3 regions of the Paenarthrobacter sp. YIM B13468 genome follow, and region 2 is predicted to be linked to each of the others. Evidence: riboswitches for the same ligand, from Rfam matches in the RefSeq annotation. Region 2 holds a riboswitch; each other region holds the start of a gene.
The links. Region 2 has a riboswitch for cyclic di-AMP ahead of ACFX4T_RS14285 (hypothetical protein). Riboswitches for the same ligand answer to the same signal wherever they lie in the genome.
Positions count from the first base shown of each region.

Region 1: another riboswitch for cyclic di-AMP. It lies ahead of ACFX4T_RS23120 (C40 family peptidase); the one in region 2 lies ahead of ACFX4T_RS14285 (hypothetical protein).
Region 3: another riboswitch for cyclic di-AMP. It lies ahead of ACFX4T_RS11725 (hypothetical protein); the one in region 2 lies ahead of ACFX4T_RS14285 (hypothetical protein).

Region 1 is NZ_JBHZPI010000031.1:26,409-31,556, reverse strand. Features, by position in the region: gene ACFX4T_RS23135 (NTP transferase domain-containing protein) at 1-139, opposite strand, end outside; gene ACFX4T_RS23130 (HNH endonuclease) at 182-682, opposite strand; gene ACFX4T_RS23125 (NlpC/P60 family protein) at 1,037-1,789, opposite strand; gene ACFX4T_RS23120 (C40 family peptidase) at 1,888-2,559, opposite strand; cyclic di-AMP (ydaO/yuaA leader) riboswitch at 2,621-2,791, opposite strand; gene ACFX4T_RS23115 (M23 family metallopeptidase) at 2,930-3,760, opposite strand; cyclic di-AMP (ydaO/yuaA leader) riboswitch at 3,765-4,006, opposite strand; gene ACFX4T_RS23110 (metal-dependent transcriptional regulator) at 4,196-4,891, opposite strand.
Region 2 is NZ_JBHZPI010000014.1:37,386-42,533, reverse strand. Features, by position in the region: gene ACFX4T_RS14290 (PucR family transcriptional regulator) at 1-893, shown strand, start outside; gene ACFX4T_RS14285 (hypothetical protein) at 1,127-2,554, opposite strand; cyclic di-AMP (ydaO/yuaA leader) riboswitch at 2,557-2,707, opposite strand; gene ACFX4T_RS14280 (hypothetical protein) at 2,837-3,070, opposite strand; gene ACFX4T_RS14275 (ATP-dependent DNA ligase) at 3,118-4,185, shown strand; gene ACFX4T_RS14270 (DUF6480 family protein) at 4,274-4,528, opposite strand; gene ACFX4T_RS14265 (alpha/beta fold hydrolase) at 4,641-5,148, opposite strand, start outside.
Region 3 is NZ_JBHZPI010000010.1:143,413-148,560, forward strand. Features, by position in the region: gene ACFX4T_RS11720 (MerR family transcriptional regulator) at 1-748, opposite strand, end outside; gene ACFX4T_RS11725 (hypothetical protein) at 960-1,775, opposite strand; cyclic di-AMP (ydaO/yuaA leader) riboswitch at 1,779-1,963, opposite strand; gene ACFX4T_RS11730 (sensor histidine kinase) at 2,073-3,566, opposite strand; gene ACFX4T_RS11735 (response regulator transcription factor) at 3,570-4,310, opposite strand; gene ACFX4T_RS11740 (winged helix-turn-helix domain-containing protein) at 4,980-5,148, shown strand, end outside.

The sequences.
Region 1 (5,148 bases), on a different contig from region 2:
CCACCACACCGGAAGCCCCCCGCGCCGCCTGCAGGGCATGAGAAAGGAGGCTGGCGCCGTCGAACGTTAATCCGGGCTTGGGCACGCCACCGAGGCGGGTGGCCCTGCCACCCGCCAGAATCACAGCGTTGAACTCCATCCGCCCAGATTACCCGGACGGCGGGAGCGCAACAGAAATCGATCAGGCGGCGGATTCCGGCAACAGGAACGGGTCCCAGTCCGGCGCAGGTTTCTCGAGTTCTTTGATCTGCCACATGGTTCCTGTGGGCACGCCAGGTTTGAAACGAAGTTTCCAACCCATCTCGGCGAGCGTGTGGTCACTCTTGGCGTTGTTGCATTTCAAACACGCCGCAACCAGGTTTTCCCAGGAATCCGCGCCGCCCCTGGATTTGGGGTGGACGTGGTCTATGGTGTGGGCTGTTTTCCCGCAATAGGCGCAGCGATGGCCGTCGCGGCGGAGGACCCCGCGGCGGCTCACGGCAGTGATCCTGTTGTACCGGGGCCGGATGTAGCGATTAAGAAGAATCACGGATGGTCTTCCGAGAATCTCCTGTGGCCCGACGACAGGCTCGTCGCCTTCGGCCACCACGCTAGCTTTTCCAGTCAGCACAAGGACCAGCGCCCGGCGGAAGGTTACTACCGCCAGCGGTTCATATCCAGCATTCAGAACGAGTGTGCGCATGCACGTACCTCTTCACGGCCGCACCCGTCAGGGGCACGAGGGCCGGCTGCCCTCTGCTTGTACGGGCTGTGGATCGACAACACAAGGGTAAGCACTTATATGCCGTATCAACGAATTTTTCCGCCGTTTCGCCTGCGGTGTTGGCGAAAGTTCATGTGCGGGACACTTTTGCTGAGGACGCGGAAGTTCGCTAGAGCCACCCAAACGGGCCGGCGACACCTATATTTGGGCGTCACCAGCCCGTCTGAGTGGCAGCGACGTAAATGGGTGTCACCACGAGGTTGAGTCGCCGCGATAGTTAAAGCAGAACACCCCGCCGGCCTGCGCCTGCGGGGTGTTCTGTGGAGTATTTGATCAGCCGTTGACGCGGATGAAAACCGGGCCGGAGCCAACGTTCACGCTGAACAGTGCCGTGGTGGATCCGTTCCATCCACCGTGGACTGCCATGCCGTTGCCGACGTAAACAGCGATGTGCGCCATTCCGCCGAAGCCACCGTTGGCATAGTAAGCAAGGTCGCCGGGCTGGGCTTCAGCTGCACTGACCGTGCGGCCGAGGGAGAGGTAGCCGGCCGGCCAATCGTGGAAGTGAATACCGACTGCGGCCAGCGAGTTGGTCACCAGCATGGTGCAGTCCTGCGTGACGCCGAGCTGTGCGTAGGCCGCTGCAGCGATAGCCGCACCGAGGCCGCTGGATGCAGCAGGCGCCTTGGCTGCAGACGCATCCGAGTTGACCGCCAAAGTAGCGGTGCCACCGGCTGCCGGAGCTTCCTTGGCTGCGGCCTTCTCGACGACGGGAGCCGGGGCTTCCACAGTCTTGACCACAGGGCGCTCGTAGGAGATGGCAACGCTGGAATCGGCAGCAATGGTGGCCTGGGCAACCGACTGCACGTCAAGCGCAGACGCAGATGTAGATTCCCGCTGGACGTTGGTGTCGGCAGCATTTGCAGCAACGCCGCTGGTCAGGACAAGGCCCGATGCAGCTGCGATCACTGCTGCCTGACGGCCAACGCCACCGGCGTTGTCGCTGACAGCCTTGGCGATGACGGCAAGTGAGCTGGTCTTGGGGGCCTCAGCTCGATGCCGTGCAACCTTGTGTGCACTGGTCATGATTACTCTCTTTTCGTATCCGCGCACGCTGGGATCGCACGCGGGTAATGGGCTGCCAGCACTTGGGGGGCATGCTGGCTTACCCCGAATGGGATTTTCTAGCGGAGGGTGTAGAACGAGGATGTGCCGGTGGAAGCCACGGAGTGCAGAAGCGTGCCCTGGCTGGGGTTCAAAGCGCTGATCATCATGCCGTTGCCGACGTAGATGCCCACGTGGGCTCCACCGTTCTGCACGACGAGGTCGCCGGGGGAAGGGGTGCTGGTGGGCGTCATGATCGTCCAGGCATTGACGCGGGGGATGCTGATGCCGGCCTGGGCGTAAACCCACTGGGTGAATCCGGAGCAGTCCCAGCCGTTGGGGGAAGTGCCGCCCCAAACGTAGGGGTGGCCGATGCCGGTGTAAGCAATTGCTGCAAGTCCTGAGGCCGCGGCGCTTGAAGCGGCATCCTTGGCGCTGGAGGACAGGGAAGCGAGGGTGCCGTTCGCTTGGCCTTCGGTTGCCGTGCGCTGGGATGCCCGCTGAACCTTGGGAGCTTCCTTGGTAGCCACAACGGGGCTTTCGAAGGAAACCGTTGCGGTGGGCTCCGCGGTAACAACTGCGGTGGCGACCAGCTGCTGGGTGCTGGAGGATTCTGACTTGGAGACGTCGGTGTCAGCGGCCTGGGCCGGGAGTCCAACGCTGAGAACGAGCCCCGAGGCTGCGGCCAGAACGGCAGCTTGGCGGCCTACGGTGCCTGCATTGGTTGAGACAGCCTTGGAAAGGGTGTTCAACGGGTTCGTGCGAACCAATTCGGCGCGATGGCGCGCAGGGGTAGTGCGTGATGACACGAAGGTAGCCTCTCCCAATGCCTGCGAGGTGAGCTGTCGGATTCGGATGGGAGTCATCCGGCCGCGCCGCTTCAAGGAAGCTTTTGCGACTTAACCCCAAGGTCTTCTGACTCGAAGACCAAAATTGGTTCCCCCGCCCCTGCCAGACGATTTTTGCGAACGGACCTTGAGTGGTGGCAGAGCTAGGCAATCCACTCAAGTGCATCGGCCCCCTAAAAAGCCGATGCGCTTTAGACGGTACAACAGATGTTCGTGAATGTCACATTCAGGTCACGGGGCGTGTCATGAATGCGATAGACAACCATCAACTTGCTTACAGCCAGCCCATGGGATCTACGACTTCGCCGTTTACCTGGACCTCGAAGTGCAGATGGCAGCCGGTAGATGCTCCTGTGGTGCCGCTCAGCGCGACGGTATCGCCGCGGCTGACAGTCTGCCCCACCTTGACATTGAAGGACGACAGGTGGTTATACGTGGTCTCAAGGCCGTTGCCGTGATCAATCACGACCCGGTTGCCTCCGCCGTACTCATGCCACCCGGCGAACGTGACCTTGCCCGCAGCTGCGGCGTGAACAGCGGTGCCGCACTGGGCTACGAAGTCCTGGCCACGGTGGAAGTCGCCAGTGCCGCCGGTAAGGGGGCTGACACGGTAGCCAAACGGCGATGCCGTGACCAGCTTGTCCAGCGGACTTCCCAAGGTGCCAAGTGAGGAGGCGCGCTGTATGCTTCCCGCTGACTGGGCGCTCAACAACTGCTTGAGCTTGCCGTCCGGGTCAGCGGCGGTAGCGACTGCTGCACGACTGAAATCGATTTTGGCAGAGGCTGCTGCAGAAACTTCGGGCTGACTGCCACCGGGCACGGAGAGGGCCGACTCGGCCTGGCCGGACTCGGACGTGGCCATGACGGGGCTTGTGGCAGGCAGGCCTACAGTCAGGGCAAGTCCGGTGGCGGCAAGCGCGACACCGGCCTTCTGCCCGACACCACTGGCTGCGGCGAAGTCGGCTACCTGGCGCAACGGGCTCTTACGGCGGCGCACCTGACGCGGGGTGTCGCGTGGCCGGATCTCCATTGCGGCGCGGGCTGGCCGCAGCTCAGCAGCGGGGCCGGACGCGCGGCGGCGGCCCCTGACGTTCTGCGATGTCAAACTCTGTTCCTCTCTGGAAAGCCTGCGAAGTTAGCTGTCGGATTCGGGTCAGAGAGTTCAAAGACCCGGTCCGCACGAAGCGCAAACGGCACACAGGTGTCCCCGGAAGGACTTGCGTTAGTAGGCACTTCTGCTGCGGACTTCACCCCAAGGCTGCTTCTTTAGGCAGCCGCTTGTGGTTCCCCCGCCTCTGCCAGTAGTTGATGACACACCCGATCTGCTGGCAGAGCTCGGCTCCAGATCAGGTAACGCTTTGGTATCGGCGCTAGTAGATAACTATAGGCGATTAAAGCCCGCAGTAATAAATTCGTTATCTTTCCAAACGACCGTGTTGTGGGTGTCCCCATATCATCAGTCGCGGAAATCCGCAGGTCACGCGCGTGCCAGCCATCCCAAAGTGAGGTTTGACACCCCCGCGGTCCGGGAAAGTCAGAGTCAGTTGACGGCCACGAAGACGTGCGCAGCTACCTCGGGAGGCAGCTCCAGTGCTCCTTCAATGCCAGGAACGCGGACGGAGATGTACTCCCCCACCCGCTCCAAGGAGACACTCGCGCCGGGACGAATTCCGCCTTCATCGAGCTGGGTGAGGAGCTCGGGCTCAACCTGGATGGGTTCAGCAAGCCGGCTGACCACTACACGGGAATCGGCAGCGTACCCGTCCATCGCATGCAGCAGGTTCACGTCCAGGCGGGCAAGGGGCTGGTTGGCGAGACCGCCAAGGGCTTCCAAACCCGGGATGGGGTTGCCATACGGTGACTCGGTGGGGTGTTCCAACAATTCATAGAGCCGCCGCTCCACCCGTTCACTCATGACGTGCTCCCAGCGACATGCTTCGTCATGAACGTACGCCCAGTCCAGACCAATGACGTCCGCCAGGAGCCTCTCGGCAAGGCGGTGCTTCCGCATGACTTCGGTTGCCCGCTTGCGCCCAACTTCGGTCAGCTCCAGATGGCGGTCGTTGGACACAATCACCAGGCCATCGCGCTCCATGCGTCCAATGGTCTGGGAAACCGTGGGACCCGAGTGCCGCAGACGCTCCGCAATGCGTGCTCGAAGAGCCACGATGTTCTCTTCTTCAAGCTCCAAAATGGTCCGAAGATACATCTCAGTGGTATCGATCAGATCCGTCATCCAGCTCAGCTCTCCTCGAACGCATTTCTTGCGTAATCTCCACCGTACCGCGTCCCAGCCAAGGTGGACGGTGTCCAACCGACACCTCAGGAACGTAACCCCAGCCTAGCTTATTTGGAATTACTCTGGATAATTTTTCCCTTGGCCGCAATGCCTGTGGTGCTCCGGCATTCCACGTGGCGGACTATGACAACCGCAGATTCCTGACGGTGGGTCCGGTCAGGCAGAATGAGGGAGTCGAAGGGGCAGCCGATGCC
Region 2 (5,148 bases):
AGCAAACCGCGACGGCGATACTCGCCGAATTGCCCGGCGTGCGTGACGAACTGGACCTGTTGGCTGGTTTGCTGCTCGATTCCAACACGGCCGAGTCAGAGTTTCGCAGGAGGCGGGAGCAGGAGTTTCTGGCGGCCTGCACTGGCGAGTCGAACGCAGTGGCAGCGGTGGCCGGTTGGAAGGAGATCCAAGGCCGCGGTCCGTGGCAACTGGTGACCATCCTGGACGCGGACGGCGGCGGAACCGACGTCGACCCCATCGCCGCGACGCTAACGCACCGAACAGCAGCGCTGCAGTCCACCATTGGTGTCAACGCCGCGCTGTTCAGCGCCGGGACGGAGACGCATTCCGTTGTCCTGTTCCGCGAATCCGGTGGCAGGGCGGATCACGCCCAGGTCCTGGTGCACTATCAATTGGAGCTCGCAAAGCGTGCGGGCCGCAAAGTGGACCGGGTGATCCTGGGCATCAGTGAGCCGTTCCAGGTTATCCGGCAACTGGCAGGCGCCTACAGGCAATCGAAAGTGGCAGCACAGGCCGCCGCCGTGGATCCGCCCCTCGGGGAACTGGTGGAGAGTCGGGCGGTGGGCGTTTATCAACTCTTTGATCGTCTTCAGGCGCCGGGCGGCTGGGATGATACGGGCTCCGTTCATTTCAGGACTTTGGAGGACCAGGATAAGAACGGCGAACTCCTGCCCGTGTTGGAACTGCTCTATGACAACGACAGCTCAGTGCAGGACGTTGCCGCGAAACTTCATCTGCACAGGAGCAGCATCTACAACCGCCTCGGCCGCATCCGCCAGCTCATCGGAGCTGATCCGTTGAGCGGTGGGATCAGGCTCGAGTTGCACGCCGCACTGAAGGCCCAGAGGTGGGCCTCGCGGCCCCGGATCTAGGCCCCGGATCAGGTGCGGAAGGGAGCACAAGGGGCAGACACCCTGGTAGGTGCCTGCCCCATCTTGTTGCTGCTATTCCTATCGCGTGATTCCTGGTGCCGTGAGTCCTTAGGCTCGGCGCAACCGCTGGCAGCTCCAGCGGCCCATCCGACTGCGGAACGTGGCAGTGCGGCTGCTGCTGCAGTACCGGCCGTGCCATCCGACGTGCGCGCTGGTCCTGGGAAGCCGCGTGCTCATTTCAAGATCCCTGTGGCGCCGTCAAGTACGGAGTCCAGGTCCAAGGGTGAATCAGTGGACGGTGTGGTGGTGCTGGGGCTGCCGGTCGGCTTTGGCTTTGGCGCCGGAGTCTGTGTTGGAGTGGGCGCCGGCGTCCCCGTTGGAGTCGGGGTGGTCGTGGCCGGTGGGGTGGTAACCGTGTCCGACGGGACCGGGCTTGGGGCCGGCTGGGTTGGGACAGGAGTGGTCACGCCCGGCACAGGAACCACAGCCGACGGGACTGCCGAAGGAACCCAAACAGGATCCGCAAGTGAAACCTGCGGAGTCGGAAGGGACGACGGCGACTGAGCGGGTGCCTCTTCTGACGACTGCGTTGCAACAGTTGCCGGCAGTCCGGCCTCGCTGGTGGCCGACGAAGCGGACGCGGCGGAGGTGGACGAGCTGGGTGCAGGGGCGGCCGAAGTTGACTGCCTGCTGTCGCCACCCGTCTTTGCGTCACTGGCTTCCTTCGTCGGCGTTTCCTGCCCGAAGAAGGGGAGCTCGAAGGCCTGGCTCATGGTGCCAACAGTCAATACCAAGCCCAAGGCTCCAGCCACAACTGCCATGCGCTGGCCCATCGTTTTGACCGAGGCCGCCTTGGTGAGCACGGAGTGTGGTTCGTGGCTGAAGGACGACCCACCCCGTGATGACCCGCCCACGGATGAAGCTCCGAAGGTAGGGGCGCCTGCTGGAGTTTCGGCAGCGGGTGCCAGTTTATGGGCCGTACCGCTCTCGGTTTCCTGGGCGCGAAGGGCTTTCCGGCTTGCGAGACCAGCAGCGGCGGTCGCGGCCGCGGCGAGCTGGGCAGGGCTCTTTGCCTGAACGATCGGGATCGCAGCGGTGGCGGGTTCCGGTTCCGGCGCGGCGGGGGTGGATGCAGCGGCAGGGCTCTTTGACTGAACGACCGGGATGGCAGCGGTGGCGGGTTCCGGTTCCGGCGCGGCGGGGGTGGGTGCAGCAGCGGGCGTGGCCGCCTGAACGATCGGGATCGCAGCGGTGGCCGGCTCGGGATTCGCAGGCGGTTCGGACGCGACCGGTTCGGGCGCCTGAACAGTTGGAATCGCAGCAGTTGCCTGCTCCAGGGGAGCAGAACCCGCCGGAGCAGAATCCGCCGGAGCAGAGTCCACCGGTGCTGTTTCTGTTGGAGCAGTTTCAGCGGGAGCTGTCTCAGTTGAAATAACTGCCTGGGCTGCCCGTGCACGCTCTGCCGCGCGAGCGGCCGCGCGCGTGGTGGGTGCCACAGGGGTGGGAGTGGAAGCAGTGGCGGGTTCCGGCGTCGTGCCTTCTAAACCTTCTGCTGGCGCGCTGGTGGAGGATCCGCTGGGTTGGGCCCGACGGCGTCCGGTTGGCTGGGTACGCTCGCGCGCTATTTGGGCGCGGCGCGGCTGATCCATGGTTGGGGACATGGTGGTTGCCTCTCAACGCCTGCGAGGTTAGCTGTCGGGTTCGGACGAGGCCGTCCGGCCGCACATGGCGGCTTCACCCCAAGGGCCTATGGAAAATCAGGCCCGGGAACTCTGGGTCCCCCGTCTCTGCCGCGAGTCTGGCGGATCCCGGTTTGCGGCAGAGCTCGGCGTCAACCCGGAAGCGGCCCAGCGGAGATACGGGTCGCTCTTAGACCGTACATGAGCGCCATACTAAAGTCACATTAATGTAACGGGCGGGACGCCTTCCAGCGTGAAGGTCCGTTAGGACTTAGGCTCCGGGGCCGGAGCCGGGGCTGGCAGCTCGTGCTGGATCCTTTGGACCTGGTGTGCGTAATGGGTCTCGGGTCGGAAAATTTCGTCCGCCACACCCAGCACCCCGCCCGTGGCGCCGCGCCGTACTTTCCCCTTGCTGTTCTGGCGGGAGACCCAGAACCATAGGGCCGCAACGAGGGCAGGTGCTGCCAGCACTGCCACTAGAACGGCCAAGATATCCATGGCCCAAGACTAGCTTCAGCCGCGGGCGGCAGGTAGAACATAGTCGTATGGACCTCCCAGTGATGCCGCCCATTTCGCCCATGCTTGCCAAGTCCGTTCCTTCGATCCCTGATGTGGGCCATTTTGAGCCAAAGTGGGACGGGTTCAGGACGATCGTTTTCAAAGACGGGGATGAGATCATCCTGGGCAGCCGCAACGAACGTCCCATGACACGGTATTTCCCTGAGCTGGTGGAAGCCCTCCAGAAGAATCTTCCGGACAAATGCGTGATCGACGGCGAAATCGTCCTCATAGCTGGGAACAGGCTCGACTTCGAAGGCCTTCAGCAGCGCATCCACCCCGCAGATAGCCGTGTACGGATGCTTGCCGGGAGCACCCCGTCCTCCTTCATCGGATTCGACATCCTCGCGCTGGGAGACGAGAACCTCATGGGCAAGCCGTTTTCCGAGCGTCGGGCCGCCTTGGAGAAGGCGCTGGCCAAAGCTGAGGCGCCTGTGTACGTAACGCCGGCGGTGACGGAACTCGACCAAGCACAGGAGTGGTTCGTGCAGCTGGAAGGTGCTGGGCTCGACGGCATACTTTCCAAACCGCTCGAGGGGACGTACCAGCCGAATAAGCGTGTCATGTTCAAAACCAAGCATGAACGCACCGCGGACTGCGTGGTGGCTGGATTCCGCTGGCATAAAACGGGAAAGGTTGTGGGGTCGATGCTGCTTGGGCTGTATAACGACGCCGGTCAGCTGCAGCACGTGGGGGTGGTGGCCTCATTCCCCATGGCCAAGCGCGAAAGCCTGGTGGCCGAACTTGAGCCATACCAGACGGAGTTCAGCGAACATCCTTGGGGGCAATGGGCCGATCAAGGAGATGCCGCAGCTACAGGTTCCCGAATGCCGAGCGCGCAGAGCAGGTGGAGCGCCGGCAAGGACTTCACCTTTGTTCCCCTTCGGCCTGAGCTCGTCATCGAGGTTGCCTATGACTACATGGAAGGCGACCGGTTCCGGCACACCACCCAATTTCGTCGATGGCGTCCGGACCGGACTCCGGAGAGCTGCACCTACTCGCAACTGGAGGAGCCAGCTGACTACGACCTCGGGGAGATTCTAAGGCTGCCATAGCCCGGGGCGTCCGTCAGTTGCCGGTTATCACGTTGTTGAGCCGCTACCCCGTTGTTGAGCAACGACGGGATAGCGGCTTGGCGACGAGCTATTCTTCGTGCCCTTGGTCGCTGCTCATGCTGCCCTCGGCCGGCGGGGTTTCGCCCGGGGGAACTCCACCGCCGGGCTCAAGTCCTGTGACGTTGCCATCCAACGGATCGGGATTGGCGGAGGCAGCGGGGTCGTCGTCTTCGTCCTGGTGCATATCCGGATCGGTGTGCACATCGCCTGTCGTGTCGGCTGGCTCGGCGGCGTCGGAACCTCCGAAGGTCCGGGGATCGTCCTCAGGGTCATAGCTGGTCATGGTCACCCTTCCTAAGCAAACTTACTATTGTGCCTGCCCGGCCAGCCTAGTCTCCGGATCGCAAACCCAACAAGGGGCATCCCAAGCTGGCGCCGCCGTCGTACGAATACGCCTAGTTGGAGCGGGACGTTGCCGAAACGAAGCTCATGATGGCATCCGCCACGGCCTTCGGCCGCATGTGCTGGGCGACGTGCCCTACTCCGGGGATTTCAACGAGGCGCCCCTGGAGTACCGCCCGGGAGAGCCTAAGCGACCACTCCGGCCCTGCCACATGATCGCGGCTGCCGCGGAGCACCAGCACGGGAATCCGGACTTTGGCCAGCTGCTTCTCCGTTGGGTAGCTCATCATCACGGGCAGCTCCGTCATGTACCAGCGCGGACCGCATTGAAGGTAGTCCGTGATCACGACCCAGTTGGACGATGGGCTTTCGCGGAGTACTCCGTCCAGGAACAGTGCGAGCGACTGCTGTGCCACGTTCTTGTGTCGTGAGTCCACCACGGGACCCATAAGGACAAGGTGCAAGGCGCGTTCGGGCGTGTGGAGGGCCGCTTCAATGGCGAACTGCACGCCCATCGAGTGGCCTACCAGGATGTACGACTCGATGCCGCAGGCCTTCAGC
Region 3 (5,148 bases), on a different contig from region 2:
AGCGCGCCTTTTCCAGGTAAGCCATCAGCCCGGCCAACTGCTCAGCGCTCCACGGCAGTCCCGCGCTGATGGCCTGGCTGTTTTCCTGCCAGGCTGCACGCGCTGCAGCTTTGGTGTCCTCACTCGAGTGGAACATGGAACCGATGCCGTCCCATGAGCGCACCCATTCCTGGACGGAGGGATCCGTGACGGGCCTCTCGGCTTGGACGTGCGCCAGTCCTTCTTCCACCAGGGCAGCCCACTGCTGCTTGGCGGCTTCGACTTTTTCTGCGCCGAGTTCTTCCCGCTTGTCCGCGAGTTGCTGGCGTTGTTCGGCTGTGAAGTTGTTTTCGAGCACGGTGATCATCTCCAACGTTGACATGAATTGTTCAGGGGTGGGCATGGCGTGTCCGTCCATGCGTGACAAGAGCTCGCCCAAACGGTTTTGGAGCGCTTGGAGCTGCTGGGCGTGCTCCTGCACATGGGCCAGCTGCTGCTGGAGGAGGCCCCGAATGGACTCAGGATCATCCTCGGGGGTTTGCAGCGCCTTGCCGATGGCCGCGAGCGGAAGCCCCAGCATCTGAAGGGATCTGATCCGGTATAGCCGGCGCAAGTCGCGCTCCGAATACCGGCGATGACCGGACGGTGTCCTTTGGCTTGCGGACAGCAGCCCGATCTCGTCGTAATGGTGAAGCGTCCGCACGCTGACGCCACACGCTGTGGCCAGCTCACCGATGCTCCACGGTCCGGATCCCGTTGTTCCCGTCATGAGCACAACGCTAAGTCCTGACGTAACGTCAGGTGCAAGCCGGCGTCGTCCGATTTCTTAAACCTGGGAGGGCAGGTTAAACGCGAAAACCGCCCCGGTCCCGCCGTTGGCTGCAGTAATCCCTGCTGCGAACGGCGGAAAACGGGGCGGCAATCATGCCCTGAACGTTTGAGCCCGCTGGGGTGGGCTCAAACGTGCTTATTGAGTTGGCTTAGTACCAGTTGTTGGCCAAGTGGAAGGCGAGGGCGGCGGAGGGGGAGCCGTAGCGTTCCTTGATGTAGTTCAGGCCCCACTTGATCTGGGTCTGGTAGTTGGTCAGCCAGTCATCGCCTGCAGTTGCCATCTTGGAGGCTGGCAATGACTGCACGATTCCGTAGGCGCCACTGGAGGTGTTGGTCGCGGTGGTCCGCCAGTTGGATTCCTTCTCCCACAGTGTGTTCAGGGCGGTCATTTCACCCGGACCCCAACCGTAGTTGGCGAGGATGCTGGCGGCGTATGCCTTGGCAGCAGCGGGATCGTCCACGGCCTTGGGAGCCGCAGCAGCGGCCGCGGCTGCAGCAGCGGCGGCATCCGCAGCCTGCTTGGCGGCTGCATCAGCGGCAGCCTTCTCGGCGGCAGCTGCCTGGTCGGCAGCGGCTTTCTCGGCCGCAGCCTTCTCCGCGGCAGCCTTCTCGGCAGCGGCCTGTGCCGCAGCCGCCTGGTCTGCAGCAGCCCTGTCTGCAGCGCCCTTCTTGGCAGCAGCATCCAAGGACGCAGAAATTTCCGCTGATTTGTTGCTGACCTGGGCGGTAGCCTGCGTCTCGGACGCCTGGCTCGTTTCGGGGAGATTGAATGCGGCGTTTGCGGCCTGACCGAGCGATGCGACGCCCAATGCTGCGGCAACGACTCCTGCAACAACTGACATTCGTTGCCCGGTCTTGCCGCGCCGTGCAGCGTTCTTCAGAACGGCTTGCGACTTCGTCAGGGGAGCAGTGTGTTCGTCACGGTGACGCGCGGAAGGGCGCGTCTGATCGTTGAATTCAGACATGTGTGATTACCTCTCAGCGCCTGCGGAGTTAGCTGTCGGGTTCGGATGAGGTCATCCGGCCGCGCGCGTAGCTGCGGCTTCACCCCAAGGGCAAGGAAAGTACTGTGCCCGGAGACTCTGGGTCCCCCGTCTCTGCCTCGAATGAGAACGGAACTCCGGGAAGTGGCAGAGCTCGGCGCATCCCGGGTGCGGGCCAGTTAGGGGCGACCCACCCTTTCGAAGGTACAGGAGGTTTCGGCTTAAGTCACATTTGGGTAACAGAGATCACGTTCACGGCGCGTCATGTTGCCCGATTCGTTATATGCGTTCGTTCAAAGCCGTGGGGAATCGAAGAGCGAATTCCGTGTGTCCCGGCCGGGACGTCACTTCCACACTTCCCCCATGCGCCTGGACGATGGATTCGACGATTGACAAGCCCAGTCCGGAGGTTCCTTCCGACCCCGATCTCGCCGCGTCAGCCCGGGCAAACCGCGAGAAGATACGGCTCTGGAACCCAGCGGGAATACCAGGCCCGTTGTCGGTGACTGTGACCACCGCACTACCATCCGCGGAGAGCATGACGCCTGTGACCACCGTGGTACCTGGATCGGTGTGTTTGCGGGCGTTGGACAGCAGATTGGCCAGCACCTGATGCAGCTGGGTTGCGTCCCCGCGCACTGTAATGGGCTCGTCAGGGAGTTGGAGCTTCCAGATGTGGTCCGGTGCCATCACCTTTTCGTCACTGACGGTCTCGATCACCAGCTGCGTCAGGTCCACATCGGTGACTTTCAACGCCTGGCCTTCGTCCAGGCGCGCCAACAGCAACAGGTCCTCCACAAGCGTGGTCATCCGTTCCGACTGGCTCTGGACCCGCGCCAGCGATTTCCTGCCGTCCTCCGTGAAGTTCTCCGTCATACGAAGAAGCTCGGTGTACCCACGAATGGCGGTCAGCGGCGTCCGAAGTTCGTGGGAGGCATCGGCAACGAACTGCCGGACCTTGGTTTCGCTCTCCTGACGGGCTTCCAGGGCCCTGGAAACGTTGTTGAGCATTTGGTTCAAAGCGTGGCCAACGCTGCCAACTTCTGTTCCTGGATGGGAGGCCGACGGCGGTACGCGCACCGCGAGCGCCACTTCACCGGCGTCGAGGGGAAGGCGCGATACCTTGGTTGCGACCTCCGAGAGTTGCTCAAGTGGCCGCATGGTCCTGCGAATGATGACAGTGCCCGCGAGGCCGATCAGCACCAGGCCGCCAAGGGAAACAAGCACCATGGTCCATACCAGCGAGGCCTCGGCGTTTTGCTTGTCAGCCAACGGCAGGCCCGTCACAATAATGTCGCCGTAGGGGGTCTCAACTGCCACCAACCGGTAGTCGCCGTTGGACAATGAACGGTCAACGGGCCCCTTGTCGCGGGGGAGCGAGAGCAGGACCTGCTTGTCTTCTGCCGAGAGTGCCACGCGGCGACCGTTTGCGTTCAGGAAGCCCGAGTTGATGACCGCGGAACCATCGATCCGCGCGTTGAGCGTCCCGGCACCTTGGCCACGGGCCTCCAGTGGATCTGGCCGACCGCTTGAGGGAAAGCTCGACGGCGGCCTGCCGAATTCATTCGCGCGGCTTGAGGCCTGCTCCAACTGCTTGTCCAGTTGTTTGTTGAAGTACATGTCCATGGAGGCGTAACTAACCACTCCCACTGCGCTGCAAATAGCCACCAGCAAGGCCATCGCCACCAGGACCAACCTCGTGCGCAAATGCCAGGTGGAGGGATTGAGCCAGTTCCGCTGGGTCTTGCGGGTTACGCCTGAAGGGGTGGACAAGATTCAGTCCGCAGGCTTGATGACGTAGCCAGCGCCACGGACGGTGTGGATCATTGGCGGGTGGTTGGCTTCGATTTTCTTGCGCAGGTAGGAAATGTACAGTTCCACGATGTTGGCCTGCCCGCCGAAGTCATAGTCCCAGACCCGGTCCAGGATCTGTGCCTTGCTGACCACGCGCTTGGGGTTCTCCATGAGGTAGCGAAGCAGCTCAAACTGCGTTGCCGTGAGCTGGATGTCCTCGCCGGCGCGCGAAACCTCCCGTGTGTCCACGTTGAGGGTGAGATCACCCACCACCAGTTCCGCTGTATCCATGGCCGCAACACCCGAGCGTTGTACAAGACGGTGCAGGCGCAGGAGAACCTCCTCCATGCTGAAGGGTTTGGTGACGTAGTCGTCCCCGCCGGCGGCAAGGCCTACGATGCGGTCCTGGACAGCGTCCTTGGCCGTGAGGAACAGTGCGGGCACTTCCGGCGCGAAGGCGCGGATCCGGTTGAGGACCTCGACGCCGTCGAATCCTGGAAGCATCACGTCCAGCACCAGCACGTCGGGGCGGAAGTCCTTGGCGAGCTTTACAGCTTCCGGTCCGTCGGCTGCCACCGCGACGGACCAGCCGGCCATGCGAAGGCCCATGCTCATGAGCTCGGACAGACTCGGCTCGTCGTCCACCACCAAGGCTCGGATAGGGGAGCCGTCCGGGTGGGAAAGCTGGGGAAGGTTGTTCGTCATGGAGTGCGGGGATGCCATGTGACAACTCTCCATTCTGCTGGTTTGCCGAAGCTTTGCCGCTCCTGTGAGGACGCTGTGAGGTCAACACTAGCCACGTGGGAGTTCGGCGGCAGGCGTTCACGAGCGCGCCCGCCCCAACAGGTGCCGTTTCTACGGCTTGTAGCAGATTTTGGGGGAAAAATTCGAGCTTGGAGTCGCTTGGGATTGGACAGCAAGTGTTTCAGATCTTGAGATTCCGTCGTTTTGCGCCTGATGGGAATCAGGGAGGGCATCATGCACTATCTGCCGAAGAAAATTCACCCCAAGCCGAATATTTCTCATCGCCGCCGAATGAAATGACGTTCATTTTCCATGGTGAAAGAATTGTGATCTGCAGCACAATAGACCCTCTTGTCTCAAAATGTGGACGTTTTGGCGCTTTGTTACTTGCGTGTTGCCATTGTTACGTTGCACACTTCCAATGTGAACAAGAACTCAACAGCACCTGCAGCCGCAGCAATCTGGTCCAGCACACCCGCTGGCGACGAGACCCGCTGTTGTCGAATGCAAGCCTAACTTTCCACCCCAAAGAAGTTTCAGGCATTCGCCCCCTAGCCCAGCGTTGGGCGCCCTTCCCCAAACTCATTGCGGGGACAACCAGCATTCGAAGCCGCGATGACGGCTATTCACTTTTGAGGTAATCACTCCATGTCAGTTGCATCCGGTTACGTCCACATCTCCGTCCGAAACGCCAACAAGGCCGCTTCAAACGCAGGCCTCCGCCCCGGGTTCGGCAACCGCCCCGGCTACGCCCCCACCACCCAGGGCAACGGCCAGCAGGCTCCCGGCTATGTGCCCCAGGGCTACAACCCCAACT